DNA from 4 places in the Halalkalibacter sp. AB-rgal2 genome. Region 4 is predicted to be linked to each of the others. Evidence: riboswitches for the same ligand, from Rfam matches in the RefSeq annotation. Region 4 holds a riboswitch; each other region holds the start of a gene.
What was found. A riboswitch is a leader RNA that binds a small molecule or an ion and turns the genes downstream of it on or off. The one in region 4 is predicted to bind S-adenosylmethionine.

Region 1 (7,293 bases), on a different contig from region 4:
CATTACACGGATGTGCTCAGGCGTTGTCCCACAACAGCCCCCAACAACATTTAACCAACCCTTTTCAGCAAAAGCGATAAGCTTCTTTGCAAGAGAATCGGGTGATTCATGATAATGTCCATCTTCATCAGGTAAACCAGCATTCGGATAACAGCTTACATAGGTTGTGGAAAGCTCTGACAATGAACGAATATGGTCACGCATAAACTCGGGTCCAGTAGCACAATTTAAACCAACGACAAGTGGCTTCATATGTTCTAATGAAAGATAAAATGCTTCAATGCTCTGTCCAGCTAGAGTCGTCCCCATCGGTTCAATCGTACCTGATACGATTAAAGGCAGCTCGACATTCATTTCTTCACTCGCTTTTTTTATTCCAATATAAGCAGCTTTCACATTTCTCATATCTTGACTTGTTTCGAGTAAAAAAATATCTATTCCGCCTTTAATTAATCCTCGAGCCTGCTCATGATAGGAATGTATTAATTGTTCAAAAGTTGTTCCGCCCGTTACTGATAGAGATTTCGTTGTTGGACCCATGGCACCAGCCACAAACCTTGGCCATTCAGGTGTAGAATATTCTTCTGCCTTCTTTTTGGCGATTTGAGCGGCTATAAGACTTAATTCCTCAGCCTTATAACCAAGGTCATAATCGTCCAATACAATGTCTGTAGACCCAAAAGTGTTCGTCGCAATAATATCTGCACCAGCAGCTAAATATTCACGATGTATTCGTTCAATAACATGAGGAGCGGTTTCATTTAAATATTCATTGCAACCCTCAAATTCTTCTCCACCAAAATCTTCAGCTGTAAGGTTCGCATCTTGAAGCATCGTTCCCATTGCTCCATCAAGAATCATAATTTTCTTTTCGAGCTGTCGTTCAAACAATGATTTAGTCATACTCGTTTCCTTTCCTTTTTAAACTCTCCTTGTTGATTTTGCTTTTTGATCGATATATTCCTTCAGTTCCACAGTCATTTCATATCGTAAAAATGGAGTGATTAAATAAATGCCATTAAAATATTCAAGAGTTGTATCAATTAAAGATTTTGCAATAGATAGACCTTCCTGCGTTGAAGCAGTACGATCTTCCCCGCAAGTTGCCATCGCACTACGAATTTCATCTGTTAGTTTAATACCCGGTACTTCGTTGTGAAGAAACTCTGCATTACGACTATTTGTAAGTGGCATGATGCCGACATAAATTGGATGAGATAAGTGCTTCGTTTCATGATAAAGAGCTTCGATTTGCGCTTCGTTGTAAATCGGTTGTGTCATAAAGTAGTCTGCACCACTTTCAATTTTCTTCTCTAAACGTTTCACTGCTTTATCTAAATATTTCACATTCGGATTGAATGCAGCTCCTACAGAAAATTGAGATTTTTCTCCTAACTCTTTTCCTGAAAAGGAAATACCGTCGTTTAATTGTTTAATGAGCTGTATCAATTGAAATGAAGTTAAATCATAGACTGATGTCGCCCCTGGAAAATCTCCTACCTTCGTAGGATCACCTGTAATAGCTAATATATCATTCATTCCTAGTGCATGTAATCCCATCAAATGAGATTGTAATCCGATTAAATTTCGATCTCGACAAGTAATGTGAACGAGTGGCCGTGCCGAAAGCTGCTGTTTGACCATTGAACCAAGAGATAAATTATCAACTCTCGGAGAAGCTAACGAATTATCAGCCATTGTAATTGCGTCCACACCGGCATCTTTCAATGCTTTAGCCCCTTGCATAAAACCTTCCGTACTTAATTTCTTTGGTGGATCTAATTCTACAATAACTGAATGGCGTTCCTTCACGATCTCTGGCAATGGTTTATCTATTTTTGATGGAATTTGATCTTTCACCAATATTTGATGTAAAGGACGGACAACTTTGCTCGTAATTGGGGCTACTTCTTTTTTTACTTTGGCAAACGCAGCAATATGTTCCGGAGTCGTACCACAACAACCGCCTAGTAATCTCACACCTTGTTCGATAAACTTTTTCCCCATTGATTGAAAATAATCAGCGTTAGATTGATAAAAAACACGTCCATCACGGAAATCAGGCAAGCTTGCATTAGGATAAGCAGCAAGAAACCCTTGATTAGGAATAGGAACGGTTTCAAATGAACGCAACATATGATAAGGTCCCATACGGCAGTTTAAACCAACAACGTCTGCACCATTATGATACAAAGCTTTAAATGCTTCCGTTACAGGAATCCCACCATTTAATACTCCGATTTCTCCTAATGAGATATTCATCACGATCGGTAAGGAAGTTAGGTTACGAGCAAGCTCCACAGTGAGCTTTGCTTCTTCTAGATCATAAAATGTTTCAAGAAGAAGACCATCCACACCTGATTCAAGTAGGATTTCAGCTTGTTCCTTAAAAGCATTTCGAATTTCTTCGAGCCCTACTTCTTCTAATTGAAAACGTCTAATCCCACCTATTGTTCCAAATATATAAGTGTCATTATGTGAAGCTTGCTTAGCAAGCTTCACACTTTGATAATTAATATCTTTCACTTGCTTTGAAAGACCATATTTATCGAGTTTAATAGCATTAGCTGCATATGAATTCGTTTGAATCATATCAGCTCCAGCGTTTACATATTTTTCGTGGACATCAACGATCATTTCAGGATGAGTACGATTTAACTCCTCAAAGCATTGATCAACGCCTAATGCGTACAATTGAGTCCCCATTGCTCCATCACCAATTAAAATGTTAGATTGTAGCTGATTTAAAAAAGTCACCTTATTCCTCCCATCTCGATCCTATGCTAGGACTGCCCCTTTACGTAATGAAATGCTTGCTGTAAATCTCCAATTAAATCTTCAGCTTCTTCAATCCCAACCGAGAAGCGTAATAAACGATTACAGACACCATTGGCAATTCGAATTTCTTCAGGTATGTCCATATGAGTTTGTGTGGCTGGATAAGTCATAAGACTTTCAACTCCACCAAGACTTTCAGCAAATGAGATTAGCTTTAATTGTTGTAAAAATGGATTTACCCATTCTTCCTGTTCAATTCGAAATGAAACCATCCCGCCTTTCCCAGGATAAAGTACCTCTTTTACACCTTCCTCTTGCTCAAAATACTGAACGATTTTTTTCGCATTTTCTTGGTGTTTGTTCATTCTTAAACCTAATGTCTTCATTCCTCTTATTAATAACCAAGAGTCAAAAGATGAAAGTATCGCACCTACACCATTTTGATAATAAAAGAGCCTTTCACATAAAGCTTCACCTTTTGCGACTATTAGTCCAGCAATCACATCATTATGACCACCTAAATATTTTGATGCACTATGAATAACGATATTAGCACCTTCAGCTAGCGGTTGCTGTAGCAATGGTGTATAAAAGGTGTTGTCAACAATCAATAACAAATCGTGCTTTTTAGCAAAAGTAGCTAATTCACTGATGGATGCTTCTTGCATAAGTGGATTTGTCGGTGTTTCAATAAAGAGCGCTTTTGTTTTATCAGTTAAACAAGCTTCAACATTACGAATATCACGAGGATCGGCATACGAAAAATTCAAACCCCATCTATTCCAGCCTTCTTCAAATAACCGATAGGTTCCGCCATATAAATCCTTCGAAGCGATAATTTCATCCCCTGCCTCGAATAATGAAAAGACAATTTGAATGGCGGCCATTCCTGAACTACAGGCAAAGCCTCTGTCTCCTTTTTCTAAACTAGCAATGGCGTTCTCCAACACTTCCCTTGTTGGATTACCTGTACGAGAGTAATCATATCCCGTTGATTCTCCGATACCTGTATGCCGATACGCTGTAGAGAAATAAACAGGAGTATTAATGGTTCCTGTAGGATCTTTTGAGCGGTTTCCAATTTGTACAAGTTCTGTGCGTAAATGCTTGTCATTCATCAACATAACCTCCTAGTCAAATAAGACAACTCAGATTAATTTTTTTTAGTAGTCTCATCATCATATCCTTCTTACTTTTTGTAGAACAAAGAAAACACCTTCTTCGAGTAATAAGAAGAAGGTGTTTGTTTACATTTAATCAGCTCTCCTTCTTATCTCTCAAGTCAATTTCAACTTGTTGGAATTAGCACCTGACCTAGTGGCTGGTTGCTGAGACATCATAGGGCCATTCCCTCCGCCTCTCGTGATAAGAATCATCATATATTGTTTTATTAAAGGTACAACACTTTCGTTAAATTTGCAAGGTTATTTCGTTTTCTTTTTTATTCGAGAGTTGCATCTGTGTGTAATTGTTGATCATTTCCACATACACACCGTTTAAATCCCGTTTCAAACTCACCATGATCATTTAAATAACCTCGTAAAATATATTTTTCACCACAACTTAAACAGCGTATAACAACGCGATACCGCTCTCTCTGTTGCATGATTATTCCCCTTTCTTAAACATCTAATTGATGAGCTCGTTTTACTTTTGTCAATGCTAACCACCATAATAACAGCATAAATGGAATCATTCCAATAAGAAAGTATATATCAAATAATACTAAAATGAAATCATATGTTCCATGTAATAAAAATGGAAATAATAAAGCGAAAAATAGATATAAACGTTTTCTTGAATGCTCAAGCTTACTTCGTCCAAAGTAGTAGCCCATTATGACCCCATACAGAGCGTGACTCGATACAGGAAAAATAGCCCTTCCAAGAGCAAAATCAAGACCATTTGCTAATAAGTAAAAAACATTTTCAAGTGTTGCAAAGCCGAGCGATAACGCGACACCAAAAACAATACCGTCATAACGTTTAGTGAATGTCGTATGTTGATAAGTAAAAAAATAAAGAAGAAACCATTTAAAAAATTCTTCAACAAATCCATATAAGAAAAAAGTACGAAGAAAAGCTTGTTGAAAGTAACCTTCCGTTAAGAAAGCATATTGTAATACCATAACTGGAAACACTAAGAGAGCACCAACAAAAAATGTCCTAAAAATAAAACCAACTGTTGTATCACTATAATGATTTCTTAAATAAAAATATGATAATAAAGCCATTCCCGGAGCAATAGCTGCTGTAATGAGTGCAATCATTATATGTCCTTTCCCTTTTATCTTAAGCATTTGAACCTTTGATTATTCGACTCAGAAAAAACGTGCAGAAAAATGCTTCATAACCTCCTCAAGTAAATCATTATTCTGCTATGATATATAAGGTCAGTACTATCATTATTCAGATCGATAAGAGGTGTATAAATTGAAAAAAATACTTATTCTTAATACTGGTGGAACGATTGCGATGCAAGAAGGTCCAAATGGTACAATCTTAAAGCAACAGTTAAATCCATTATATTCCACAATTGAATCTCTATCAACAATAGCTTCTGTCATCGTTGATGATTATTTAAATATTCCCTCTCCTCATATGACTCCTTATATAGTAGTACAATTAGCAAAACATATGAAGAAACGAGTTAAGGAAGATCAATTAGAAGGAATTGTTATTACTCACGGAACTGATACTCTTGAAGAAACAGCCTATTTGCTTGATTTATTATTAGGATGGGACATCCCGCTGATTGTGACAGGTGCAATGAGATCAAGTAATGAACTCGGCGCAGATGGTCCTCATAACCTCATTTCAGCTGTCAAAGTAGCTGCCTGTAAGGAGGCGGAAGGAAAAGGTGTTCTTGTTGTTTTAAATGATGAAATTCACACTGCAAAAAACGTAACGAAAACACATTCAAGCAATATTGCTACATTTCAAAGCCCTCAATATGGGCCAATTGGGATTGTTACAAAGCGCGGGGTTACTTTTCACCACACGTTAACGAAGCGTGAGACGTATAATTTGACTCAATTAAATAAGAACGTTGCCTTAATGAAAACCTATACAGGAATGGACCCTAGCATCATCGACGCCATCCATAAGACGAATATAGATGGGTTGGTGATCGAAGCATTCGGCCAAGGTAATGTACCTCCTGAATTAGTTAAACCTATTCAATCACTTCTATCTAACAATATAGCTGTTATTCTTGTTTCACGTTGCTTTAGTGGTATCGTTCAAGATATTTATGCTTACGAAGGAGGTGGCAGAACATTAAAAGAATTAGGAGTCATTTTCGCAAATGGCTTAAATGGACAAAAGGCTCGCTTGAAATTAATGGTGGTACTCGAACAAACAAATGACTTATCTCAGATGCACGCTTTATTTGAGCAATAATCGTAATAAAAAAACCACTCATACTAAGCTTTTCAAAATAGGCAAAGGTTTCGCGCATTGCTTAAAGGGGACTGGAAAAGTTAAAAATCAAACTTTTTCAATCCCCTTGAAATACCCATCTCTAGACTTTTACATTCATGAGTATGAAATAATATGATTGGCAATAACCTCTCCATGAAAACGTCCATTTTCAATAAATATTTCATTAGCATTGTTTCCCGCAGCAATTACACCGGCAATATAAAGCCCATTTACATTTGTTTCCATTGTCACTGGATCAAAGTTTGGACGCCCCGTTTCCACGTCTACTTTTACTCCCATCGCTTTAATAAACGAATGATCAGGATGATAACCCGTCATGGCAAAAACGACATCAGCTTTAACCTCTTGGCTCGTACCTTCTTTTTTATATATGACAGATGAGTTCGTAATCTCAGTTACTTCAGTATTAAACTCCATTTGAATGGAGTTATTACGAACTAACGAATCAAACTCTGGTAAAATCCATGGCTTAACACTTGTTGAATAATCATTACCACGGTATAAGTTCGTTACTCGTGCACCAGCCTTTTGTAGTTCTAGCGATGCATCAACGGCTGAGTTCTTCCCTCCTATAACGACAACATCCATATCAAAGTACGGATGAGCTTCCTTGAAATAATGATGGACATGACTGAGGTTTTCACCTGGTATATTAAGCATATTGGGAGAATCGTAATATCCAGTCGCCACAATAACGAAAGTGGACTCATAACACCCCTTTGATGTGCTTATATTGAATAACCCACCCTTTTTTTTCACTTTCAATACTCGCTCGTATTTATTAATGCGGATCTCTTTCCTTTTCACTACATCACGATAATACACTAATGCTTGATTTCGTCTAGGCTTTCGTTCTTCTGTTAGAAAAGCTACATCACCAATCTCAAGCTTTTCACTCGTACTAAAAAACGTTTGGTGAGTGGGATAACGATAAATAGAATGAACAACGTTTTCTTTTTCGATGACTAACGTGTTAAGCCCTTTATTTTGACATGCAATTGCTGCTGACAATCCACATGGGCCAGCACCAATAATAATAACATCTTCTCTATTCATTAATAAACCACCTACA
Region 2 (7,293 bases), on a different contig from region 4:
TCGCATGAAGGAAACACCTTCTCTTCAGGCTCCGTCTCTAAACGATTATAAACGACTTGAATCACACTAGCATTAAACTCAGATGCCATATCGGTTTGATAAATGTTATCATTAGCACCGATGGAAATACCTAAATGTCTAACCTTCCCTGCTTGAATTTGTTTATCTAACGCTGTCCATAGTCCATCATTCCGAAACGCTTCATCACTACCAGAATGAAATTGATACAGATCAATATAATCCGTTTTAAGCGCTTTCAGGGATTCATCTAATTGCTGTATCACTTCCTCGGCACTCCAATGATTCGTACGATCAAACGCCCCATGAAACTTATGTCCAAATTTCGTCGCAACAATCCAATCTTCTCGCTCATCCTGCTTTAAATAGTTGCCAATAAAAGACTCTGAAAGGTGGTCACCATAACATTCAGCTGTATCAATAAAGTTAATGCCAACTTCTTTCGCTCGCTGCAAAATAGCATTTACTTCATCTTGGGTAAATTCCTTGCCCCATTCGCCTCCAAATTGCCACGTTCCAACTCCAACTACGGACACGTCTAATCCAGTTTTCCCTAGCGTACGATATTTCATGGACCTAACCCCTTTCGAAAAAATAGACTACTATAATTAGTTCGATAAAAAGAGTGGAAAACCTGCCCAAATCTTCAGAGATTATTTTATCATTCTTTCCTTATGAATAACAAAGAAAAGACATGCTTCAGAAAAAAATAAATTTCTTCTACATACCTAACGTAGCCTTTCTCTAATCTTCCTAGCTACAAGAGCATGATCAAAAAACACCACGAAAAATATAGCAATGGCTCCGTTCGCTACGCGTCTGTGGTCAGAAAACCACTCACCACAAGACTTTTAAGAGATGTAGCAACTACTCTCATTGCTTAGAGGTTGTTCAAAAAGGGAAAAACATCCCTTTTTGAACAACCTCTATAAAATCTATTTTTTTAATTTATAATACGTAATTGCTAACGCAAAGGCGAGCACTGTCCCTTTTACTATATCCATCGAATAATAAGGTACAGACATCATCACTAGACCATTGGACAAGATGCCTATTAATACAGCACCAAAAAACGTTCCTATTGCATTAGGTTTACCTGCTCCGAGAACAGAAAATCCAATAAATGTTGCTGCCACAGCATCCATTAAATATGGAGTACCAGCGTTTATTTCCGCTGTAGCAACTCTTGACGCTAGCACGATCCCCCCGATAGCAGCAAATAGTGCTGATAATAAATAGGCAGTGACTTTATATTTATTAACAGGTATTCCTGATAATCTTGCAGCCTCCTCATTCCCACCTATTACATACATAAACCGACCATGCTTCGTATAGGTTAGGAAAATATGAACGAGAATGACCGAAATGATCATAATAATAATAATCCAAGGAATTCGCCCAAGCTGTAAGAAGAACGAGCTTAACGTTCCCGTTGCAAACGAGCCGTCTGACATCACCATATTTTCAGAAACGGTTGCCCCTTTCGTATACGTTAAAGCAATCCCTTGTACGATAAACATCGTTGCAAGTGTTAGAAGCATATCAGGTATTTTTACCTTCACGATCATAAAGGCATTAAATGCTCCAACAAGTAAAGCCGCAATTAAAGCGGCGAAGATCGCTACGAACGTATTTTGTGAAAACCAGACGAACATCGAAATAACGATGGCATTCGATAAGGATGCAACTGAGCCTACTGATAAATCAAAGCCATTGACAGATAAAGAGATCGTAATCCCAATAGCAATAATCGTCACAATTGAAATCGAACGTAAAATATTTATCATATTTGAACTTTGCATAAAGGAATCGGTTGCCAATGAGAAGAATACAATCAGCACAACGATCGTTAGCAACGTTCCATATCTATAAAAGAAACGAAATGCATCAAACTTTTTCTCTTTTCTTTCTGATACTTCTTGCACGTTAGTCCCCTCCAGTCGAGAAATACAGTAGCTCTTCTTCATTTGTTTCTATTGTCTGTACCTCTTTTACCATTTTTCCATCGTACATCACATACACACGATTCGTTACACCAACAATTTCTGCTAGCTCTGATGAAGCATAAATAATCGCTTTTCCTCGCTTCGCTAATTCTTGTATTAAGAGAAAGATATCTTTTTTTGCCCCTACATCAACACCTTTTGTCGGTTCGTCAAACATGTAGACGTCCGCATCAGCAATCAACCATTTTCCAATGGCGATTTTTTGTTGATTTCCACCAGATAAATGTTCAACTAGAGCTAATTCTGATGGGGTTTTGATCCCTAGACTTTGAATCACCTCTACTGACTTTTTACGTTCTGCTCTCACATTTAAAAATCCGAATAGCCTAGTGAAGGAAGACAAGCTAGCCGCTGTCAAATTTGTCGTAACAGATTCTGTTACAAGGACCCCTTCTTTACGTCGTTCTTCTGGAACGAGCGCTAAGCCTTGCTGAACAGCTTGATGGGGTGCTTTCAGCTTTAATTTCTTTCCTTTAAGTAAGACGTCTCCAGATAGATTCGTTGATTTTCCGAATAACGCTTTACATAACTCTGTTTTTCCGGCTCCTACAAGTCCTGCTATTCCAATAATTTCACCTGCATGAACGTGAAAATTCACATCATGTACCTTTTGCTTATCTGAAAGTCCTCTTACTTCTAGGATACGCTCCCCACTCACCTCAAAGCGATCCGGGTATTGATCTTCGAGCTTTTTGCCTAGCATTTTCTCAATCACTTCATTTTGTGTTATTTCTGCCGTTCGTACTCGTTGAACAAATTGTCCATTTCTCATCACCGTAATTCCATCACAAATTTGAAAGATCTCTGGCAACCGATGTGAAATGAAAATAATTCCGACTCCACTAGCCTTTAGCTCTCCTACAATACGAAACAATTCATTCGTTTCAGTTTGACTTAAAGGTGCTGTCGGTTCATCTAAAATGAGAAATTGACAGTTTGAACGTACCGCTCTTGCAATTAAGACCATTTGCTTTTCGGCAAGCGTCAATTCATTAACGAGTGCTTTTGAAGAAATACGAATATTCATTTTTTCTAATATCGCTTTAGTCTTATCATGAATCAATGACCAGCTAACAAATTGTTTCTTCCCTAATTCATTAACCGTTTCATTTAGCATAATATTTTCTGCTACCGACAAATAAGAAATCAAAGCCGTGTCTACTTCTTGATAAACAATTTGAACACCGGCATTTTGAGCGTCCTTTGGTGATCGAATTTCCATCTCAACATCATCAAAGGATATAGAGCCTGAATAATGACTATACGCCCCTGACAATACTTTCATCAAAGTCGATTTCCCAGCGCCATTAGCCCCTAATAATGCATGTACTTCACCCGTTTCAATCTGAAACGTTGCTTGATCAAGCGCTTTTACACCAGGAAATTCAATTGATATGCTTTCCATATGTAATGTCGTCATGACGATTTCCCCACCTTACGTCTTTTCCTCATACTCTTTCAACATCCTCACCACTTAGCTGAGGGAATAGCAATAGATAAAAAACCTTTTTCAGTTCTTCAAACATAAGGAGGTGTCTAAAAGAGCTCTAACTCCGCTTTTAGACACCCAAAGAGAGGAAACTGAAAAAGTTTGTTTTTTTTTACTTTTTCAGTTTCCTTTAAGAGATCCTCTTTAACTTTACTGCTGATAATGCTCTTTAAGCTCTTTCATCCAATCTTCTTCGAAAGCATCTGATTGTCCCCAACCTTCAATAATATCAGCAAGGTTCACCATATTCACAGACTCTTCTTGCCCTAGTAATTGATCTTGTGATACTAATGAAGCTTCAAGGTCATACGTTTGTGGCGTTTCTTCCCCAGCAAGCTTCTTAGCTAAAATTCTCACATTAACAGCGCCAATTAATTTCGGATCAACAGCTGCTGTATACTTCCATGGATTTCCTTCCTCCTGTAGCTCTTGTAAATCTGCATTTGAAATATCAATACCATAAATCGCAATATCCTCACGTCCTGCTTCCTTCAATGCTCTTGTCGCACCAATCGCAAAAGCATCCCACGTTGCAAAGATCGCATCAATTTCACCTTCTGGATACTTAGTTAACATCGCCGAAACTGCATTCTGTGTTTGGACTGATGTATCCTCTGCCGCTACCCCAAAGCGTTCAAGCTCATTAATTCCTGGATGGCTATCAAGTACTTTTTGGTACACATTATTACGTCTAACCATTGGCGGAAATCCATCGACCCATAGGTAAACAATATTCGCCTCACCATCAAAATCTTCTACTAATTGATTTAACGCTAATGATGCTAATTCTTCATCATCTTGAGACGTTAATGTGACACCTTCAATGTCTATTAAACCACCATCTGAATCAAACGCTACAACGCTTTTTCCACTATCCACTAAATCTCGAACACCTTCAATCGTAGCCTGATCATCCCCATGAGAAATAATGACACCATCATAGTCACCATTGACCGCCTGTGCAATCGCATCATGAAATGCTTCCGTATTTCCATTAGCTGTAAATGTTTCAACATCAAATCCAAGAGCTGACCCTTCCTCTTGGGCTCCAGCTAAAAATTGCGCTGTATGATCGTCACCACCGATTTTACGGATGACTTTAATGTTTACATCTTCTCCTTCAGCAAAACGCTCTGGAACACTTTCAAAGCTCACATCACTATCATTGCTCCCAGCTTGTCCTGTTTGTCCTGTGTCTTCAGCTGTACCACACCCTACAAGAAGTAGTCCAAGTGCAAGTGGTGCAATCGCATGTTTCAATACTTTCTTCATTTCTCCAGCTCCCCTTTTCTCTTTCTTTCATCACTATCATTCATTGACCACAAAAGAACCTCTCTTATCCATAAAGAGAGGTTCATCATGCTATGATTGAAATCCTCTCTCATCTTTCAAAGTATGAAACCGTCATACTTTGCAGGATTTAGCACCGTTTCTCAAGTAAGAACGGTTGCTGGGCGTCATCGGGCCAGTCCCTCTGCCACTCTTGATAAGAGTCTATTTATCTAATTTTCTGTCAAAAATGAATAATCTAACTTTAATACCTTATCGAAAAGAAGTCAATAGAATTCCGACAAGAAAAATATGTTTTTTTACATCATTCAACTAAATCCGCCTCCATGCGAGCCAATTCGCAACTATTACCATAAGTAAATAACCATATACCCCACCAGTAAACTGTAGGCTAACGTAATGACCTAAGAAAAATACACCACCTAATAAGACTAAGCCGAGCATTTGCCACCCTTTACTATCTTGAATAACTTTAAATGATTTGGAGAAAGGACGCTTTATACGCGCAGCAGCCAGCTGACAAATGGCCATATAGAGCATACTTGAAAAGATCAATACAATTAAATCAGGAATAATTCTAATCGAGAAGATCCAAAGAAAAATGATCGAAACAAGTACATACAACGGCAACACTAGCTTTACTAATAATGCTTTTAGTGTTCCTTTAACCGCAAGATGATACCCTTTTAACGGTGAAGACTCATAAATCCATGCTCCTTTGTAGCCTTCAGAATATTCCGCCATTACGACTATAGTTGGAATGAGCAAAATCGTAAAATACATCGACAAATACCACTGACTACTTGCGATCTCTCCCCAAGTGCTATTTCTCATTTCTGAGAAAAGAAAGAGATAAGGCAAGACAAGTGCAAGACCAATAGATGGATACACCTTAAGCTTAAATTGGCGCTCCCTTTTTATGACAATATTAGCAAAATGGAAAAAGGCTCGTTCATCCTTACTAGAGCAGATGATATTTGATATCCACGTAAGCCATCTTTTCTTTCGTTCCCTCGTATTTCTCTCATGACTGTCAAGCTTCTGCAAATAATATTCGAAGGTTGGCATGAATCGTGCGTAAAAGACCATCGCCACAATAGGAACGAAAATCGCTAGACTCGTAAAGCTAATAAAATATGCATTTACAACCTGATTTAAAATGAGCTCAAATAGTGCCGCAAACCAGATAGGCGGTAAGAAAAATTGCCACCACGCTGCTTGAAACTCTATGTTCAAATCAACAAATTCAAATGAACGAACAACAATTTGATACCCAACAATCAGCGCGATAGAAAGCCCAATTTGAACATAATTAATCATATCCTTCAGCACTTCACCATTAAAGAAACGTAATATTAGTAAATATAATAATGTTGTGATGACAATAATGAATAAATTTAAAAAAACGATACTACTTAGAAACAAGAAGGCAAATCCAATTCCTTTCACAGAGATTGCTACAATAAGTGGAATCGCAATAATCGCTAACGATAATTGTATTAAATAATTTGCGACATGAATCACTTTCACCGCCGCCAACGTCTTCTCAGTAATCGGCTTCGTTGCTAGAATCGATCGGTCACGCACATCTAGTAGCACAGTTGAGAAATCCGAAATTAGCGATGACATGACAAGAAACATATAAATTGAAAAGACAATACTTAATTGGAATAAGTACTCTTCACCAAAGAGAAAGGGAATTAAAATAAGACCAAATAGGGCATATAACCCTAATGATAATAAAAATTGATTCTTTTTCTTATCTTCCTTCTTTGCTGAATCGGCAAAAACCGTCGGAACACGTCGCTGATCCATTTCAAACTTCACTTGTAAGATCGTTCTTATGTCAGTAAAATCGACTCCAAGCAAGCGAAATACTTTTTTACATCGATCTAATAAACGTAGCAGTAAATAATCCTTCATCCTTACACCTCTTGAACAATCGAAACAAATTTACTTGCGATTTCTCGGTGCTCATGAAAGCCAGTCAATTCATTAAAAATCTCTTCTAATGAGCCTTCTAAATTCTTTTCTCTTAGCTCATCGAACGTCCCATCTGCAATAATCTTCCCTTCCGAAATGAGCACAATTCGATTACTAATTTTCTCAACAACATCCATAATATGTGATGAATAGAAAATCGTTTTACCTTGAGAGGCCAATTGAGCCATTACTTCCTTTACAACCATCACACTATTTGCATCTAAACCACTCAGCGGTTCATCAAGAAATAGTACATCAGGATTATGTAATAAGCTTGAAATAAGTAAAACTTTCTGACGCATCCCTTTTGAAAAAGAAGAAATACGAGAATAATAGACCTCCTCCAATTCAAATTGCTTCATTAGTCGACGCGCTTTATAATCAGCTGCTTCCTTCTCAATTCCATACAGCTGACCAATAAACGTTAAATACTCTTGAGCTGTCAGCATATCATATAATTCAGCGACTTCAGGGACATAACCAATCTTCCGTTTATACTCGACTCTT
Region 3 (7,293 bases), on a different contig from region 4:
GGACAGGATAAACAAAAAATGAAATGGATGACGGTGTTTGGGGTGAGTTTATTAACGATTGCATTATTTGCGATGTCATTTTCTCAAGATATCTATTTACTGTTAACAGCTTTATTAGTAAGTGGAGTAGGTATTGGCATCGCTCTTCCTAGTTTAGATGCCCTAGTAACGGAAGGGATAGAGATGGCCCAGCGAGGTTCGATTACGTCGCTTTATAGTAGTATGCGTTTTGGAGGAGTCGCTTTAGGTCCTCCTGTTTTCTCCATGTTAATGAAAACAACACATGCCTTTACTTTCTTACTCAATGCTGGAATTTGCATACTCGCATTAGTTGTCGCGCTTCTAATGATTAAACCTGAACAAAAAATAAAAATTACATGGGATTGAAGGAATATTTATTCTAGGACATATTGAAGCAATGGTGTAGTTGTGGTGAAATGAATTTGTTTTTGAAATTGATATCTAAAAAGAAAAACTGCATTTGCAGTTTTTTTTCTGTAATAGACATGATAAAATGCGATGGAAACAAAGAACACGAGGGCACTGAATAAGTTAGATAACAGAGGCCACCTGAAAAAGTACAAATCAACTTTTCAGTCCCTTTGATTTGACTAGCAATGGCTTCATTCGTTGCTCACTTGATACGAGATACCTACCCGTATCAAGCTCTTCAAAATGGACAACAGTTTCGCACATTGCTTAAAGAACACCGTATTTTTAGTGGAAGGTGGTAACGTGGAGCATGATTCAATGTATGGATCAAAATGGATGTCTCGTTCATTTACGACTTGGAGAAGACTTTACCATTGAACCTGAACATGTTTTGGTCTTTTGCCGATTTAAACAGAAATGGTTAGTGACGAACCATTGCAGTAGAGGATTAGAATTTCCAGGCGGTAAGAAGGAAAAAGGAGAATCACTTGAAGAAGCAGCTTTTCGTGAGGTATGGGAAGAGACAGGTGCTATTTTATCTCAACTAAAGTATTGTGGATTTTATGTTGTTAATGAGATTGATCATGAATTTCATAAAGCTATTTTCTTTGCTGAAGTTATAGATGTTGAATCAAAGGAAGATTACGGAGAAACGGGAGGACCGGTTTTAGTAAAACAATTTCCCGAGAATATTAAACATGATAATCGATACAGTTTTATTATGAAGGATGATGTACTTCCTGCTACATTAAGTTGGTTGAAGAGGGAAGGCTTGACAACATGATTATAAGTCAGACGAATTTGAAATCTCCTCATTCTGCTATTGAGCTTATGGAAATCACATATTGTAGTCAAGGATTACGTGTAAAGGCTTATCTAGCTACTCCTCGTAATCAGAATAAGCTTCCTGGGTTACTTTATTTACGTGGTGGCATTAAACGTGTCGGTATGGTTAGAATCGAACGTGTTATTCAATGGGCATCTGAAGGAATGGTCGTAATGGCCCCTTTTTATCGCGGTAATTTTGGTGGGGAAGGCAGAGAGGATTTTTGTGGAGAGGACCGTCAAGATGCGATTTCAGCATTTGATGTTTTAGAGTCATTAGATTCAGTTAATCGCCACTCTATTCATATTGTAGGATTTTCAAGAGGAGGTACAATGGCTTTACTAACGGGAATGGAGAGATCTAATGCGAAAACGATTACGTGCTGGAATGGTGTTTCAGACATGAAGCTTACATATGAAGAACGTGTTGATCTAAGAAGGATGATGAAACGTGTTGTCGGAGGAACTCCGAATAAATATCCAGAGAGATATGAATGGAGGACTCCGTTAGGAAAACTGGAGCAATTACAATCACGTGTATTAATCATTCATGGTTTGTTAGATGAGCATGTTTCTGTAGAGCATGCTTTTCGCTTAAAAAAAAGCTGTGATCGATTTAAAAAACAAGCTGATATGTGGCTATATCCAACCTTTAAACATCAATTTCCATATGAAGCGCAAAAAAAAAGTGCTTGCAAGTGCAGCTCAATGGATGAGGCGAGCAATTATTGACTGAATTTGGTTGATTCATAATTTTTTAATAATATATAGTTGACAGTTTACGATGATGTGCGATATGATATGCCTCGAACGGATACTCTTATCCCGAGTTGGCGGAGGGACAGGCCCGACGAAGCCCAGCAACCATCACTTAATAGCCAAGAGTGAAAAGGTGCTAACCTGCAAGGCATTTGCCTTGAACGATAAGAGGCAAAAGGTAAACATTTACACCCTTTTCCTCTTGATAGGAAAAGGGTTTTTTATTGTATTTGTATGAAAACGCCTTTGGTGAGATACTCTTGAAATGAAAAAGTGATACATCAATCTTATTCATAAATTCATGGCACATGTATGTGTATAAAAAATGAATGATTTGCTGTTTTTCTTATCGTTTCGTGTAATCTTATGAAAGAGATTCCCTTACTTTTTTTGATGGGAATGAGTGCCGTCTCAAAAAAAGCACATCCTAAAAAGGAAGATGTGCCAAGGAGGATATGAAAAGTATGTCAGAATTACAAAGTCGTCGTTTATTTACGTCAGAATCAGTAACAGAAGGTCACCCAGATAAGATTTGTGATCAAATCTCAGATGCCATTTTGGATGAAATTTTGAAAAATGACCCCAATGCACGTGTCGCTTGTGAAACAACGGTTACAACCGGACTAGTATTAGTTGCTGGTGAGATCACAACGAGTACTTATGTTGATATTCCCAAAGTTGTTCGTGAGACGATTAAAGGAATTGGGTACACACGAGCAAAGTACGGTTTTGACGCTGAAACGTGTGCGGTATTAACATCTATCGATGAACAATCTCCTGATATAGCTCAAGCAGTTGATGAAGCATTAGAGGCACGTGAAGGCAATATGACAGATGAGGAAATTGAAGCAATCGGGGCTGGGGATCAAGGCTTAATGTTCGGTTATGCGAATAATGAAACGAAGGAATTAATGCCTTTACCGATTTCACTTAGTCATAAGCTAGCACGGCGCTTAACAGAAGTACGAAAGGAAGAGATTCTCCCTTATTTACGTCCTGATGGGAAAACGCAAGTGACGGTTGAATATGATGAATATGATCAGCCTGTTCGTGTTGATACGATTGTTATATCAACACAGCATCATCCTGAAGTAACGTTAGAACAGATTCAACGTAACCTTAAGGAATATGTCATTAATCATGTAGTACCAGCGAACTTAATTGACGAGAAGACAAAGTACCTCATTAACCCAACAGGCCGTTTTGTTATCGGTGGTCCACAAGGGGATGCTGGTTTAACAGGTCGAAAGATTATTGTTGATACATATGGTGGTTATGCACGTCACGGTGGTGGTGCATTTTCCGGAAAAGATGCAACAAAAGTTGACCGATCCGGTGCTTATGCTGCGAGATATGTTGCAAAAAACATTGTAGCGGCAGGTCTTGCTGATAAATGTGAAGTACAATTAGCATATGCAATTGGAGTGGCTCAGCCTGTGTCAATTTCAATTAATACGTTTGGGACAGGCAAAGTTGTTGAGGAGACACTTGTTTCACTTGTAAGAAATAATTTTGATCTCCGTCCTGCTGGTATAATTAAAATGCTTGATCTCCGTCGTCCTATTTACAAGCAAACGGCTGCGTATGGACATTTTGGACGTACTGATGTTGAGTTACCATGGGAATTAACGGATAAGGCAGAATTGTTAAAAGCAAACGCGGAAATATAATAGAATTTGTTCAAAGAAGCTAACCTTATAAAGAGGTCAGTTTCTTTTTTTATAGTATTAGGCTTGAAAAGTAAGTGGATTTACGGATGATGTGGCTTCATTGAGGAGATGGTGACGTATGTCAAGGAAAAAAGCAGGATAAACTATTGAATAGGAGGTGAACAGAATGGCTCAAGATGTACTTTGTGAAGTGGATAACTGTGTTCATTGGTCTCAGGGGAATAAGTGTGAGGCAGAACGAATTTATGTCGTTAGTCACCGCGAACAAGCGGAGCGTACAGAAGAAACAGACTGTAAAACGTTTAAGCCTCACTAGGAACTAATAGAGAAGTGAAAATACGCCCATCAAGCCCATACTAGCTTAGGGCGTATTTTAGTAACCGTGTTATACCTTTAGTATTGATAATAATAATCAGTTTTATTCATCATTATGCAAGATGTTTTTTCTTGTTGTTTATAAATGCGACATGTTCATATTGTAAGAGCAACTGATCAAAAATGGCTTCCCATGATTGGGTAAGTGCATAGGAACGAGCTTGCTGGGCAAAATGTCGTCGCTTATTAGGGTGTTGAATTAAGTCAGTTATAGCGTTAATAAAGCTTGTAGGAGATTTTGCGTCACATACTATTCCTGTTTTATTATGTTCAACGATTTCTCTTACGCCACCTTGATTCGATACAATAGCTGGTGTTCCTGAAGCGAGTGATTCTAAGACGACATTTCCGAAGGTTTCGGTAGTAGAAGGGAAAATAAATAAGTCGGCACTCGCATAAACAGCAGCAAGCTCTTCTCCTTGTAAATATCCCGTAAATGTAACAGATTCACTGTTAAACTCTTCTTTCATTTCGGATAGGAGTGGTCCGTCGCCTACAATGACCCATTCAATGTGCCTTTTCATTTCACGAGGAAGTTGTCTAATAATCTTTCTCAATGTCGCCATGTCTTTTTCTGGAGCAATCCTTCCAACGTATATAAGTGTATATTTGCTTTTCGAGGTTGAGGGCTTTTGCTTGTTCGGGTTATATAATGAACAATCAACTCCTCGTTTCCATAAATCCACTGAATTAAAACCTTTATTGAGAAGATGTTCTTTCGTTTCAAGTGATGGAACGAAGGTTTTCTCGAAGCCTGAATAAAACCATTTCACATATTTCCAAAGCATATCTGACATAAATAATAATTTATAATAGCGTAAATAGTGGTCAAAGTGTGTGTGGTAAGAACCAACCATAGGAATATGATACTTCTTTCCATAGTACAGTCCTGTTAATCCAATGTTAAATGGAGTTGTAATGTGAATAAGGTCTGGCTTAAATGTTTCGAGACGTTGTCTTAGTTTAATTATGTTTGGAACAGCTAATCTGCATTCAGGATACAGAAAAAAAGGAAAGCTTGTAAAGGCATGTATATTACTTGCGAATGGATTCTCTTTTTCAATGGATTCAGGAACAAATAGTTGATAAGGAATTCCTCTCCGCTCAAGATGATTGACAAACCGGTGTAATGTACGTGCAACTCCATTGACTTGAGGGATATACGTATCTGTAAATAATGATACTCTCATTAAACTCCTCCTTAATCAAGCTTACATAATAGGTAAATGGATCATTAGTGTATAACTTCCAAATGCTGATACAGTACCGAGAATTGCTCCAGCTAATACATCAGAGGGGTAATGAAGTCCAAGAACAATTCTTGATAATCCAACAAGTGCTGCCGCAAAGAACAGTGGAAGAATTAAAATTGGATAGGAAATCATGAATGGTACTATGATCGCAAAGATAGCTGTCGTATGTCCTGATGGAAAGGAATGATCCTTAAAAGGGTTTTCAACTACTGTTACATTTGGTAGTACTAAGTAAGGGCGGTTCCTTGGAATCCTCTTTTTAATCAAGCTCACAACTGTATGGCTTACAATTAAAGCAAATAAGGCAATCCAGCCTGTTCGTTGTAAGGGTCCTGAAGCAAAGATGCTTAAACTTAATGAAAATAGAATGGTAAAGCTTGCGCCACCGAAGTGGGTCACATATTTCATGGTGGAGGTTAAATAGTTTTGTTGATTAAAAAAGTGGAAAAAGGAACAATCCGTTTCATATAAACGTTGTCGATACAAATATGACTCCTCCCTTGTGATTGGCTAATTCGATTGTTACTTACACGTACTTATAGTTTAAAGGTTGATTATTGAGAGAAAATCAAGGAGATGTAAAAGTTATTTATAGATTGTGAAAATGGGGCTGTATGGACGCAAATGATACGATACAGCCCATATAGGTGTAGTGAATCTTCTAACACGCATTACTGTCTGTTGTTTGTAGTAATATGGAAGAGTTAGTCGTTGTTTTGAGGCTCAGAATGCTTGTAATGTTGCCCTTTTTCCACGTACTCATTTCGAATTCTTGTCATGTCTTGAATATCATCCGCAGTTAAATTACGTACCACTTTGGCTGGTCTTCCGAACGCTAACGTATTGGCAGGGATTACTTTACCTTGAGGGACTAAGCTTCCTGCACCGATAAAGGCCCCTTCGCCTATTTCCGCTCCATCGAGAATAATGGAGCCCATTCCAATTAATGCTTTTTGACGAATCGTACAGCTATGAAGCATACATTGATGACCAATGGTTGCATCATCTTCTATGATTAACGGATAAGCGGGGCTTTGGTGTAACATCGATTGATCTTGAATGTTGACTCGCTTTCCTATGATCGTAGGTGACACATCTCCTCTTATTACTGTATGAAACCAAATACTTGTTAGATCACCAATTGTTACATCACCTGATACAATGACCCCATCAGCTAAGTAAACACTATTAGCAATTTTGGGCATTTTTCCTTCATAAGGATAAATCAATAGTATCAACTCCTTTTCGTTTGTAAGAAAAATCGCTATACTTATTGTAACGCAAAGTCATGTTACGATGTCTAACTTTCTACAGACATGCAAAGGAGGCTACATCATGTGGAAATGGGAAGTGGAAGAGCCGAGAGGAACGGTTGTTGTTGTTCATGGTGCTGGAGAGCATCATGCACGTTATGAATGGTTAGCTGAGCGTTTTAATGAACATGGATTTGATGTCATAATGGGTGATTTACCAGGACAAGGACGAACGCGTGGCAAAAGAGGACACATCCCATCTTTTGATTATTATTTAGATACAGTGGAAGAGTGGATTGAGGAGGCGAAAGCTTCTCAGCTGCCAATCATCTTATTCGGACATAGTATGGGTGGTTTAATTGTCATTAGAACGTTGATGGAACGAAAGCCAGCAATGATTCTTGGTGTAATTTTGTCATCACCGTGCTTAGGGTTAACATCACCTCCGCCTAAATTGAAAGAGCTAAGTACTAAGCTACTACACCGAGTTATTCCGACATTTAGTGCTGACTCAGGTTTGAAGACAGAGCATTTAACGAGAAATGAAGAGATTCGTGAACGCTATTCACATGATGAGCTTCGTGTCAAAAAAGTTTCTGTAAGGTGGTACCAAGAATTGATGAAAGCGATGAGACTCGCTCATCGTTACCCAGAAAAACTTCCAGATATCCCTTTGATGGTTTTACAGTCAGGTGAGGATTATGTCGTAAATAAGGAAGAGGTTCG
Region 4 (7,293 bases):
TGCAATTTAATGATCAGTTTCAGTATGTAAAACGGAATATGGGGAAAAACCGATTGCGTTTATTTATGACGGTACTAGCTACAACGATGGGATGTGCGTTCTTAATTGTTCTTGCTTCAGTCGGTTTTGGGCTGCAAAATTCGATTGTTGATGAGTTTATGCAGCATCAATTAATGAATGAAATTTCGATTTATGGTAGAGAGGAAGATGAAGATTGGAAGGCAGTAGAGGAGAGTGATATAGAGGAAATTCATCAGCTTGAACATATTAAGGCGATAGTGACTCGAAGTAACGTTCAATATCCGGTGGATGTCTCGATTGATTCTTATTCGGGAGAAATGACTACAAGGTTGACGAATTTCGAAGAAGAAGAGAAATCGGGTTTTTCTTTGGCAGATGGACGCTTTCCTGAACAGGAAAATGAAATCATTGTTGGTTACCATACCCATGAAATGTTATACGATTCAGATGAAAACGAAGAACCTACTTCTTATCAGAGTAGCGTATTAAATGAGACCGTTACAATAACCGTTTACGATTGGGAAGAGGATATTAGATATGAAGAGAAGTTCGTTATTGTAGGTATAGGAGCGGAGCCTGAGCAGGAATGGAGACATGATTCATCAGTATATATATCTGATTCCATATCAGAAAAGGAAATCCTTCTTTCTGAAGAAATAGACGGTGAAGTGTATTCATATGGATTGGACCAGGTAAGTGTATACGCAACTGATGCTCAACAAGTTGAAGGCCTATCTAATTCGTTAAAGGATAAAGGGTTTATAATTGATTCAGTCAGTGAACGTATTAATGGAATGTCGTTATTTTTTACAGCTTTGAAAACGGGATTAATCATTGTAGGGACAGTAGCGGTCGTTATAGCTTCGATTGGAATCTTTAATACGATGACAATGGCGGTAACAGAGCGAACGCAAGAAATTGGGATAATGAAAGCGATTGGAGCTGACCCGACTGTAATTAGGAGATTATTTTTAATGGAAAGTGCGATTATAGGCATATTAGGTGTAGTCATTGGTGTGATTATTTCTTACGCAATTAGCTTTGCTGTTAATTGGATCATTCCAAGAGTACTCGTGGAAGTAACAGAAACCCCTGAATTTATGGATGTGACGTTTTCTGCGATTCCGATTCAGCTTGTTGCCATTGCAGCATTTATTAGTTTGTCGGTAGCCATTGTGTCAGGAATACGTCCAGCTAAGAAAGCAACAAAAATCCATGTGCTATCGGCATTAAGAAGAGAAGCATAGATTAATTTGAGGTGAACTAAAGTAAAGTACTCCTCTAACATGTATGAGTGCACTGAAAAAGTTTGTGCTTTAACTTTTTCAGTGCACTTTTGTGTATGTTCTTTTGCTTAAATTTTTAATTGTGGATACTCACTCATCTAGCAGAAATGGCTTTTAAAGCGCATTTTCGTTGGCGAGGCCCATCAAACTCACAAAAATAGACTCCTTGCCATGTTCCGAGCAGTAATTGCCCATTTGAGACAATAATCGTTTGAGAGTGACCGACCGTACTTGTCTTTAGGTGAGAAGCAGTGTTTCCTTCCATATGACGATCCTTTGGGTGGTTCCATGGGTATACTTCATCTAGTCTCATAAGCATGTCTGTCTTTACATCAGGATCGGCATTTTCATTAACAGTAATTCCTGCTGTTGTATGTAAAGAGTTAACGATAATGATACCATCCTGAAAGTTAATGGACCTGATCCAGTCTTGTATTCTGTGCGTGATTTCAACCATTTGGTCACGAGCTTCTGTTTGAATATGTAGCGTGGTTTCCATTTTCTTCTCTCCTTTCGGTTATACTTAAGTCATATCAAAAGAAAAGCTTGCTTTCAAGTGGGGAATGATATTTCTCGGGAAATATCGACAACGCCAATGTGTGATTATAAAGGGCACTAAAAAAATGTGGCTTATAACCATGTCCTCTGACGTTACCTTCTTATTATTTAGAAAAAGGTCTGTCCAAAGGATCGAATCCTAGGACAGACCTTTCACTTTTTATTGATAAGGGAATTGTGATTGGTATCCCGAAAATTGCTGGTATGCTTCTGAAAGCTTTTGTTGCTCAGCTGGTTCTAACGCATAAAATCCTTTTTTGAACATGATAGTATAAATATCACGTTGACAATTTTGGGTTTCGTTATAAATGGTAGAAATGTCTTGATAAAGCTGATCGTGACTTAATTCATTTAATGCAACCGTATAGGCGTTAGACATATATTTTTCCGTTGCTAATTGATCATTTATAAAGTCGCGTTCAGACATTTGTGGTGTTTTTGGTACTTGCAGTTCAGGATTTTTAATTTTTTGTTGATTCATTTATTGGCCCTCCCTATTATTGAACCGGTATAGATTGCTGTTGATTTTGATTCGCATTCAAGTGAGTTAGTATTTTTTCGTAATGGCGTTGATGCATGGATCCGGCGTTTTCAAGGGCTTGAATAATGTCTTGGTCTTGACATTGCTGAGCGAAGAAATGAGCCTTTTTCATCGCAATTAAATTCCATGAAAGCATGTCTGTTAAATACAATTGATCCTTTGTTGAAATAATCGCTGGTGGTTGCTGCATAATAGCTTGATTTTGCTGGTTTTGTTGGTTTGAGATTTGTGTTTGCTGCATGTTGATCCTCCTTTGGGAATGCTGCATATCATGAAGCGTATCCAGTGGATACACACTTAGTTTTAAGAAAATGGCAATAGTCTATTCTAGTGAGAAGTTGTTAATAATGAAACATATTGGTTGTGGTTTTACATAAATTAAGCAATACTAAGGATGAATAAATGAGAAAGGAATGTTTGTGATGGCAATAACTTTTTATCATTATCCAAAGTGTGGAACTTGTCGAAAAGCTAAAAAATGGTTAGAGGAAAAAGGGATAGAAGTGAATGATGTACATATTGTCGAAAATCCACCGACTAAAGAAGAACTAAAAATCATGGTGGAAAATAGTGGACTAGAAATAAAGAAATTTTTTAATACAAGTGGAAAGAAATATCGTGAACTAAATGTAAAAGAGAAATTACCAACAATGACAGAAGATGAAGCGTTAGAATTGCTTGCTTCTGATGGAATGTTAATTAAGCGCCCGTTAACGACTGATCAAAAGAAAGTGACGGTTGGTTTTAAGGAAGACTTATTTGAACAAAATTGGAAATAAGTTGTTTTTCTTTTCAACAGCATCACGTTATACTAAAGAGCATAGATGAAAAGTAGGAGGTTAACCATGAGTCAATTACCAAAAGAGCTAACGTATTCGAAAGAGCACGTATGGGTGAAGAAAGAGAATGGTCAAGTTCGAATTGGGGTCACTCATTTTGCGCAGGAAGAGTTAGGGGATATTGTATTTGCTGAATTGCCTGAAGTGGGTGATGAACTGACAGCTAATGAGCCATTTGGGAATGTAGAGTCAGTGAAAACGGTTTCGGAGTTGTATGCTCCAATTAGTGGACAAGTCGTTGAAGTAAATGCAAATTTAGATGATTCACCAGAGCTTGTCAATGAATCTCCATACGAAAAAGCATGGATGCTTATTATCAAGCCAAGTAAAGAAGCGGAGCTAGATGAGCTTATGCAAGCGGAACAATATGAGGAAATGATTAGTCAAGAGTAGAAATGAACAATACAGAGGTTTCAAAGGATCTAGGTTAAATCTTTTGGAACCTCTTTTTTATATGAATTCGGAAGCACAGCCGACGTTTTTTAAATGATTTGCTTTTCGTTATGATAAGTTAGCTTACTCTGGGGAAGCTATACGTAACTTTTGTATATATAAGGAGGTGCTTACGTGGAATTGGAATTTGTGAAGATTGATGTGACCAGTCAAGTGAAAGGTAAGTATGAAGATGGGAAGCTTAGCTTATACATGGGGGAAGCCAAGATTGGTCAAGTAATGGAAACAAACCAAGGCCTGCAGCATGAAATGGCTGAAGGTTTTGAATTTGACGCAGATAAAATATACAGATATGAAAATAAAAAGCCTAACGATGTTCAATCCTATGTAGAAAATTGTGATGAGGGCTGGTGCTAATTGTTCGCTTGATACAAGAAACTCACTTCATATCAGGTTTTTTAAAGGAGACAACGGTTTCTCTCATTGTATTTAATAGGCACTGATAAGGTTAAAAACCTTTATTAGTGCCTTCGTAATCCCTTATGGGTCATTAACATGTAAGGCTATTCACAAAATTGGCAAGAAATACTGATCAGCATTCATTGACAGCTGATTTTTTCCTATGCTATTATTCATAGGAGCTAAAAGATTAGTATTTTCATATAGTAAAACTCTTATTGCGAGAGGCGGAGGGACTGGCCCTACGATGCCCAGCAACCGATAAGGTGATAAATCATCTTATTAGGTGCTAAATCCTGCAAAGTGTTTACCACTTTGAAAGATGAGAGGAAGGACGAATGTATCATCCTTTCTGTCACGCACAGGAAGGATTTTTTTATTTTTAATAAATACGGTCTTTATATAAAGTATTATAAGAGGTTGTTCAAAAAGGGTGGCTATACCTTTTGATTGACCTCGAAGGGAAGTGGTTTTCGATGATTTCATTAAAAGGGATCAAGAAACGTTTTAATACGAAAAATGGACCCGTTCAAGCAGTGGACGGTGTCGATTTAACGATAGAGGAAGGTGAAATATTTGGTGTGATTGGCTATAGTGGAGCAGGTAAGAGCACACTGATCCGCATGCTAAATATGTTGGAAAGACCGACAGAAGGTAATGTCATTGTTGGAGAGCGTGATTTGTCCACTCTATCAGCAAAAGAATTGCGAAAGGCGCGTCAAGAAATTGGCATGATCTTTCAGCACTTTAACCTTCTATGGTCACGTACCGTACGAGGAAATATCGCTTTTCCTCTGGAAATTGCAGGTGTCGATAGAGCGCGAAGGAAAGAGCGAGTCGATAAATTAATCGAGCTTGTTGGACTTGAAGGTCGTGGAGATAGTTATCCTTCCCAATTGAGCGGTGGTCAAAAGCAACGTGTCGGCATCGCACGAGCATTAGCCAACAATCCAAGTGTGCTTTTGTGCGATGAAGCCACATCTGCTCTTGATCCGAAAACGACAGACTCGATTTTAGAGCTATTAGTTGATATTAATCAGAAGCTTGGTTTAACCATTATTTTAATTACTCATGAGATGCATGTGATTCGAAAAATTTGTCATCGGGTTGCCGTCATGGAAGAAGGACAAATTGTTGAAATGGGTCCTGTTCTAGACGTTTTTCGAAGACCACAGCAGAAAATGACAAAAGAATTTGTTAAACAAATTACCGAGCCAGAAGAGACCGTTGAGGCTTTAGCTTCCTTGGCGAGTGAACCAAATAGCCGAATGGTTCAATTAACGTTTGTTGGTGATGAAACAGAAAGCCCGCTTATTACGGAATTAATTCGAGCTTTTGATATTGAAGTAAACATTGTACAAGGTAAGATTACAAAGATTCAAAATGGTTCATATGGGACGTTGTTTGTTTCACTTAAAGGGGAAGAGCACATAATCAATGATGCGATTGCCTTCATCAAAGAGAAGAAGGTTGATGTGGAGGTGATCAAGAATGATGAATGATCTTCTTGAGGAAATTAAAGTCGATCAATTATGGGAAGCAACTGTTGAAACAATTTACATGACAACGATCTCCGTTGCCGTTACATTTGTATTGGGAATCATACTTGGTCTTATATTATATGTGACGAGTAAGGGTGGCTTATGGGAGAATGCCATTATCCATTTTGTTTTTAGTACGATTGTCAATGTATTTCGATCAATTCCATTCATAATTTTACTTGTGCTTCTCATTCCATTTACAAGGGCAATGGTTGGGACGATGTTAGGTGCAAATGCAGCTTTGCCTGCGTTAATTATTGGTGCTGCACCTTTTTACGCTCGAATGGTAGAAATTGCTCTTAGGGAAATTGATAAAGGGGTTATTGAGGCTTCACAAGCAATGGGCGCGTCCTCTTTCACGATCGTTCGCAAAGTATTAATTCCAGAGGCGATGCCAGCTTTGATCTCAGGCATAACGGTTACAGCGATTGCTCTCGTTAGTTATACGGCAATGGCAGGTGTTATTGCTGCTGGAGGACTTGGTCACTTGGCTTATTTAGAAGGGTTTCAACGTAATAATAGTATGATTACATTGGTGGCAACAGTAGCCATCCTGATTATTGTCTTTATCATTCAATGGATCGGGGACTACTTTACACATAAAACAGACAAAAGATAAGAGTGGGGGAAAGAAAGATGAAAAAAGTAGCGGGTTTAATTGCAGCATTAGGATTATCAGTTACATTAGCAGCATGTGGAAATGGAGCAGATGAGGATTCGTTAGAAACGTTACGTGTCGGTGCGTCAGCTGTGCCACATACGGAAATATTAGAGGCTGCGGCTCCTATATTGGAGGAGAAAGGGATTGAGCTAGATATTACAACCTTTTCTGATTATATTCTGCCTAATGAAGCGTTACTGGAAAATGAAATTGATGTAAATTATTTTCAAACACCTGGGTATTTAGCTTCGCAAATGGATGAAAATGAGGCATATGATTTTGTTAGTATTGGTGAAATACATTATGAGCCAATTGGTGTGTATTCAAAAGAATATAGTAGTTTAGATGAACTTCCAGATGGTGCAACGATTATTATAAGTGATTCGATTAGTGACCATGGACGTATTTTACCGATTTTTGAGCGCGCTGGTTTAATTGAGCTTAATATTGAAGATGGCGAGCTTGCACGTGTGGAAAACATCGTATCGAATCCGAAAGACTTAAAATTTGATGAATATCAAGTCGAAGCAAGAATGTTAGCACCTTCATTTGAAAATGACGAAGGTGATGCGGTCGTTATCAATACGAACTATGCCCTTGAAGGTGGAGTTGATATTGATGCTTATGGAATTGCTTTCGAGGGTGAGGATGTTCTCCAGCCAAACCTATTAGTTGTTCGTGAAGGTAATGAAGAGGGTGAATTAGTTCAAGCCTTGTATGAAGTGTTAACTTCAGAGGAAATTCGCGAATTTATTTATGAACAATACGATGGAGCGGTTATTCCTGTTCAAAACTAAATCAATAGACACTAGAAATGAAGCCACTGAAAAAGCTAATTTGTACTTTTTCAGTGGCTTTGTAATTCCCACATTTTTTTGAGAAGATCGGACTTTTTCAATGGCCTAGCGGTAGCGGTCTTTTCTTCATTAAGTTGTGCTGCGACTTGATGGAACGTCATTCCGTTATTTCCTTTATACTGACTTTATTCCGGTTA

Region 1: another riboswitch for S-adenosylmethionine. It lies ahead of ACERJO_RS02190 (methionine biosynthesis PLP-dependent protein); the one in region 4 lies ahead of ACERJO_RS07750 (methionine ABC transporter ATP-binding protein).
Region 2: another riboswitch for S-adenosylmethionine. It lies ahead of ACERJO_RS06345 (sugar ABC transporter substrate-binding protein); the one in region 4 lies ahead of ACERJO_RS07750 (methionine ABC transporter ATP-binding protein).
Region 3: another riboswitch for S-adenosylmethionine. It lies ahead of metK (methionine adenosyltransferase); the one in region 4 lies ahead of ACERJO_RS07750 (methionine ABC transporter ATP-binding protein).

The regions. Positions count from the first base shown of each region.
Region 1 covers NZ_JBGUAV010000002.1:129,049-136,341, forward strand. Annotated here, with positions in the region: gene metH (methionine synthase) at 1-903, opposite strand, end outside; gene ACERJO_RS02185 (bifunctional homocysteine S-methyltransferase/methylenetetrahydrofolate reductase) at 922-2,757, opposite strand; gene ACERJO_RS02190 (methionine biosynthesis PLP-dependent protein) at 2,784-3,896, opposite strand; SAM riboswitch class I at 4,046-4,150, opposite strand; gene ACERJO_RS02195 (hypothetical protein) at 4,220-4,384, opposite strand; gene prsW (glutamic-type intramembrane protease PrsW) at 4,400-5,047, opposite strand; gene ACERJO_RS02205 (asparaginase) at 5,211-6,179, shown strand; gene ACERJO_RS02210 (YpdA family putative bacillithiol disulfide reductase) at 6,315-7,277, opposite strand.
Region 2 covers NZ_JBGUAV010000005.1:146,753-154,045, reverse strand. Annotated here, with positions in the region: gene ACERJO_RS06360 (aldo/keto reductase) at 1-590, opposite strand, end outside; gene ACERJO_RS06355 (ABC transporter permease) at 954-1,943, opposite strand; gene ACERJO_RS06350 (sugar ABC transporter ATP-binding protein) at 1,945-3,444, opposite strand; gene ACERJO_RS06345 (sugar ABC transporter substrate-binding protein) at 3,664-4,785, opposite strand; SAM riboswitch class I at 4,892-5,006, opposite strand; gene ACERJO_RS06340 (hypothetical protein) at 5,116-6,726, opposite strand; gene ACERJO_RS06335 (ABC transporter ATP-binding protein) at 6,729-7,293, opposite strand, start outside.
Region 3 covers NZ_JBGUAV010000022.1:49,299-56,591, forward strand. Annotated here, with positions in the region: gene bcbE (bacillibactin exporter BcbE) at 1-387, shown strand, start outside; gene ytkD (RNA deprotection pyrophosphohydrolase) at 743-1,216, shown strand; gene ACERJO_RS15725 (alpha/beta hydrolase family protein) at 1,213-1,989, shown strand; SAM riboswitch class I at 2,075-2,187, shown strand; gene metK (methionine adenosyltransferase) at 2,481-3,686, shown strand; gene ACERJO_RS15735 (DUF1540 domain-containing protein) at 3,853-4,002, shown strand; gene ACERJO_RS15740 (glycosyltransferase family 4 protein) at 4,115-5,251, opposite strand; gene ACERJO_RS15745 (phosphatase PAP2 family protein) at 5,273-5,800, opposite strand; gene ACERJO_RS15750 (gamma carbonic anhydrase) at 6,019-6,543, opposite strand; gene ACERJO_RS15755 (alpha/beta hydrolase) at 6,650-7,293, shown strand, end outside.
Region 4 covers NZ_JBGUAV010000007.1:54,620-61,912, forward strand. Annotated here, with positions in the region: gene ACERJO_RS07710 (ABC transporter ATP-binding protein) at 1-10, shown strand, start outside; gene ACERJO_RS07715 (ABC transporter permease) at 1-1,268, shown strand, start outside; gene ACERJO_RS07720 (secondary thiamine-phosphate synthase enzyme YjbQ) at 1,402-1,806, opposite strand; gene ACERJO_RS07725 (spore coat protein) at 2,026-2,346, opposite strand; gene ACERJO_RS07730 (hypothetical protein) at 2,363-2,647, opposite strand; gene ACERJO_RS07735 (arsenate reductase family protein) at 2,829-3,185, shown strand; gene gcvH (glycine cleavage system protein GcvH) at 3,252-3,638, shown strand; gene ACERJO_RS07745 (YusG family protein) at 3,813-4,055, shown strand; SAM riboswitch class I at 4,310-4,426, shown strand; gene ACERJO_RS07750 (methionine ABC transporter ATP-binding protein) at 4,574-5,599, shown strand; gene ACERJO_RS07755 (methionine ABC transporter permease) at 5,592-6,257, shown strand; gene ACERJO_RS07760 (MetQ/NlpA family ABC transporter substrate-binding protein) at 6,275-7,096, shown strand.